One region of the Pseudoalteromonas sp. NFXS53 genome, then DNA from elsewhere that is predicted to be linked to it. Evidence: predicted binding sites of a transcription regulator. Region 1 holds the regulator's gene; the other holds the start of a gene.
The links. The regulator sigma-54, encoded in region 1, starts transcription at its own class of promoters, with help from an activator protein. The targets are predictions, from matches to a motif close to GTTGGCACGNNNNTNGNNT.
Positions count from the first base shown of each region.

Region 2: fliE (flagellar hook-basal body complex protein FliE) is a predicted target of sigma-54. The motif match lies at 1,064-1,082, and genes of this name have one in related genera.

Region 1 covers NZ_JBWVBR010000015.1:18,597-21,083, forward strand. The annotation lists gene rapZ (RNase adapter RapZ) at 1-50, opposite strand, end outside; gene ptsN (PTS IIA-like nitrogen regulatory protein PtsN) at 68-520, opposite strand; gene hpf (ribosome hibernation promoting factor) at 523-810, opposite strand; gene AC1HJP_RS15325 (RNA polymerase factor sigma-54) at 839-2,359, opposite strand; gene lptB (LPS export ABC transporter ATP-binding protein) at 2,407-2,487, opposite strand, start outside.
Region 2 covers NZ_JBWVBR010000006.1:164,241-166,727, reverse strand. The annotation lists gene AC1HJP_RS08880 (sigma-54-dependent transcriptional regulator) at 1-915, shown strand, start outside; gene fliE (flagellar hook-basal body complex protein FliE) at 1,117-1,455, shown strand; gene fliF (flagellar basal-body MS-ring/collar protein FliF) at 1,477-2,487, shown strand, end outside.

The DNA of each region.
Region 1 (2,487 bases):
GCAACGGATTTGCCCGACCCTGAGCGACCACTAATGATGATCAGTTCCATGGATTCCTCTCTGTTAATTAATCTTGAAGTGCAATAAGTTGATAGAGTGCGTCATCGTCTTTTGCATGACGAAGCTGTTTACAAAACTCTTTGTTGTTTAGTTTATCAGCAATTGCAGCTAAGGTCTTTAGATGTTCTGCATTATTACCTTCAGGTACAAGCATTGCCAAGAGAATATCGACAGGTCGGTTGTCTATTGCGTCAAAATCAATACCGCTTTGATTGGTCACTAAAATAGCAAAAATAGTATCAATGCCTGCTAAGCGGCCATGAGGAATAGCAATACCTTTGCCTATGCCTGTACTGCCTAGTTTTTCTCGCGTTAGGAATGCATCTAATATTTCGTGGGCGTTATGTTCAGGAAGGTGTTCGCTCGCTAATTCACTGATATACTCAAGCGCGCGTTTTTTGCTATTAAAAAGGACCGCAGCTTTACTGCAGTCCTTGTTGATAATCGAGCTAAGTTTCATGGTTAGTGTCGAGTTAATTTCTCTTTATGTTTGATAACTTGGCGATCGAGTTTATCAACGAGTTTATCAATAGCTGCGTACATATCAGAGTGTTCATCTGAAGCGAAAATTTCACCGCCATTTAAATGAACGGTAGCTTCTGCTTTTTGTACCAGCTTCTCAACATCTAAGATCACGTGAACGTTGTTTATGTGATCAAAATGCCTTTCTAGCTTTGCAAACTTCGTGTTTACATAGTCTCTTAATGAATCTGTGATTTCTACGTGACGACCAGTTAAATTTAGTTGCATAAGCATTTTCCTTCTCTTGGTTTACGTCTTAAATCAAGCTCTTACGCTGATTTGACGGTGGAATAGAGAGTGACTCGCGGTATTTTGCAATTGTACGACGTGCCACTTTGATTCCCTGTTCTGCCAATATATCTGCAATTTTGCTGTCGCTCAATGGCTTAGCAGTATTTTCTGCAGCAATTAGCTTTTTGATCAATGCTCTAATCGCAGTCGATGAGCATTCACCTCCGTTTTCAGTGCTTACGTGGCTTGAGAAGAAGTACTTCAGCTCAAAAATGCCACGGGGTGTATGCATGTATTTCTGAGTGGTGACACGAGAAATGGTAGACTCGTGCATCTCGACCATCTCAGCAACATCATTCAAAACCATAGGCTTCATTGCCTCAGGTCCATGTTCAAAGAATGCCTGTTGTTGTTGCACAATGCAATTAGTAACTTTCATTAAAGTGTCATTACGGCTTTCTAAGCTCTTAATAAACCATTTAGCTTCTTGTAGGTGAGAGCGAATGAATTGGCTGTCAGTGCTTGATTTTACTGAGCGTGACATTGCTGCGTAATGATCATTAACCCTTATTTTAGGCATACATTCTGGATTAAGCTCAACAACCCAGCGACCTTTTACCTTTTTCACTGACACATCAGGAATAACATACTCAGATTCTTCACGAATAATACTGGCAGCAGGTTTAGGATTAAGGCTGTGGATTAGTGTCATCACTTCTTTTAACTCAGGCTCTTTGAGCTTGGTCTTTTTCATGATAGTGCGGTAATCACGGCTGGCCAGTAGATCAATATGCTCGCTTAACACCATTTTTGTTTCAGCAATGAAAGGCGTATCAGCATCAAACTGGTTGAGTTGAATACATAAGCATTCTTGTAATGAGCGAGCTGCAATACCTACAGGATCAAAGAGTTGAATACGCTTTAATACAGCCTCAACTTCGTCAAGTTCAATTAGCTCTTCGTCATTACCTTCATTAATGCTTTCTAGGAGTTCTTCGGTACTAACAGTAAGCAAACCTGCATCATCAACGGCTTCAACAATGGCAACGGCAATGGCTTTATCGGTTGGGCTGAATGGCGTGAGTTCTAATTGCCACATTAAATATTCGTGTAATGTTTCAGTGGTCTCCCCCTGATAAACAGTTTCGTCTTCAGGCATTGGGCCGCTACTGGTGCTCGGTGCTGCACTCATGTACTCGTCCCATGTCACATCCATAGCGAGATCGTCACTGACAGTGTCTTTACTCAGTGCGGCATCGCTATCGAGTTCGTAATCGCTGGTCGGTTCATCACCGTGACCATCATCAGCAGAATTAGAGAGTTGCTCGATAGAATCAGCATCTTTGGTCGCTTTGTCTGAATCATTGCCATCAGCACTTGGCTCTAATTCCGATTCATCTACTTCGAGTAAAGGGTTGCTATCCAGCGCTTCTTGGATCTCTTGCTGTAGATCTAGTGTGCTCAATTGCAGTAAGCGAATTGCTTGTTGCAATTGTGGTGTCATGGTTAGTTGCTGCCCCATGCGCAGCTGTAGCGATTGCCTCATGTATTTCTAACAATCCTTTTTGTTATTTGGATTATGTCTTGCTTTAACTATAGACGGAATTGTTCACCTAGGTAGACGTCTCTTACGGTTTGATCAGCTAAAACTGATTCAGGCGTACCTGACGCGAT
Region 2 (2,487 bases), on a different contig from region 1:
GCTCGATTCATTCATGATAAATCAGAGCGTAAAGATGAAGCCTTTGTAGCCATTAATTGTGCGGCTATTCCTGAAAATATGCTCGAAGCTACTTTGTTTGGCTATGAAAAAGGTGCGTTCACAGGTGCTATTCAAGCGTGTCCGGGTAAATTCGAACAAGCTCAAAAAGGCACTATTTTGTTAGATGAAATTACTGAAATGGATTTAGGCTTGCAAGCCAAACTCCTTCGCGTGTTGCAAGAGCGAGAAGTAGAGCGCTTGGGTGGTAGAAAAACTATCGACTTAGACGTCAGAGTTTTGGCGACTAGTAACCGTGATCTTAAAGAGGCGGTAGCTGAAGGCAAGTTTAGAGAAGATTTATATTACCGCTTGAATGTTTTTCCTCTGATGTGGCTGCCCCTGCATGAGCGTCCGGGTGATATTGTAGTGTTAGCTGAGCATTTGTTAGCAAGGCATACTAGCAAAGCAGGTAAGCCAGCAGTGCAATTAAGCGATAGCGCAAAGCAAAAGCTATTATCACATTCATGGCCTGGTAATGTTCGCGAGCTTGATAATGTGGTTCAACGTGCTTTGATCTTGCAGCAGGGCGATATTGTACATGGTGAAGATATCTTTATTGAAAACTATCAGCCGAGTTTAATATCTACAAGCTCAAGGAATACAGAAGTGTCGCCACAGATCAATGTGGAGCAACAGGCGCGACAAGTTGAGCCTGTAATCAGTGACACAGAAAATTATGATGCTGCAAATTATAAAGCGACATTACAAGATAAAGAGCATCAAATTATCCTAGATACGCTTCATAAGTGTAATGGTAAGCGTAAAGACGTTGCTGAGGTACTAGGTATGAGCCCAAGAACTTTGCGTTATAAACTCGCTAAAATGCGCGATATGGGGATCCCATTACCTGCGTAATTTTTCTACTCTGAAAGAGGCCAAAATCTTGGCTTCTTTTTTAATACCAATCCTTTAAATAACTCACTTAATTAAGAGCATTGGTATTATTGTCAAAAAATCGACTCACATTAAATGAACTTAACACACTGAAAATAATAAGTTAATTTGTGGCACGCTTTGTGCTTTTACAGGTTATATATTTTTATTGGAGTGGGTGTTATGAAAATCCAACCAAACTCTCTTTATCAAGAAATGCAGTCTCTGGCAGTAGAGGCAACAAGAAATACCATTAAAACCAATGAAGTTGCAGTGCAAAAAACAGCGGCGACATCATCGGCACAATTTGGTGACTTACTCTCAGATGCCATTAATACAGTTAATGGTTTACAAAAAGACGCTAAATCAAAAGTAACTGCACTAGAGATGGGTGATAGAAGTGTTTCACTTGCCGAAGTCATGATAGCATCACAAAAATCATCAGTGGCTTTCGAAGCAACGGTACAAGTTAGAAATAAACTTGTAGAATCTTATAAAGAAATCATGAATATGCCAGTTTAATCTGGGTAGTGGAGTAGCACCGTGGCAACGAATCAATCAACCGATCTGACTTTAACCGATGGCACTGCTGGCGCTGGCTCAGAAGAGCAGCAAGAGCAAAAGTCGGGATATTTAAGCGCATTAAGTGGCGTTGATATGCTTCGCCAGGTGACTATTATCATTGCTTTAGCTATTTGTTTGGCAATAGCAATTGCAATTATCATTTGGGCACGCCAACCTGATATGCGCCCACTGGGCCAGTACCCAACCGAAGAACTAGTGCAAACGCTAGACTTTCTTGATGCTCAGAAAATTGACTATGAACTTGATGGCAACACCATTATGGTTGCCGAAACTGATTACCAAACCATAAAACTACAAATGGCTCGTGATGGTTTCACACAAGCGCCGAGTTCTGGCACAGATATCTTGATGCAAGACATGGGCTTTGGTGTGAGCCAGCGCTTAGAGCGCGAGCGCCTTAAGCATAGTCGTGAACAGCAACTAGCGCGTACAATCGAAGAGCTACAAGATATTAATCGTGCCAAAGTATTGTTAGCAATTCCAAAAGAGAATGTGTTTGCACGTCGCGAGAAAAAGCCTTCGGCCACCGTGGTTATTACGCTAAAGCGTGGTAGAACGCTTGGCGGTGAAGAAGTTGACTCAATTGTTGATATCGTGGCTTCGGCAGTTCAAGGTTTAGAGCCTGCTCGTGTTACCGTTACAGATCAAAACGGTCGTTTGTTAAACTCAGGTTCTCAAGACTCACTGGCTGCACGCTCGCGTAAAGAATATGAAATTGAACGTAAGCGTGAACAAGAATATTTAGAAAAAATTGATAGCATCCTTATTCCTGTTGTGGGCTTAGGTAAATACACCGCACAAGTAGATTTAACCATGGACTTCAGTGCGGTTGAAGAAACACAGAAACGTTATAACCCTGATTTACCAGCAGTACGAAGCGAAACGACCTTTGAAGAAAGCAACATCGGTGGTATTACCGCAGGTATTCCTGGCGCGCTATCGAACCAACCACCAGTTAATTCAAATATT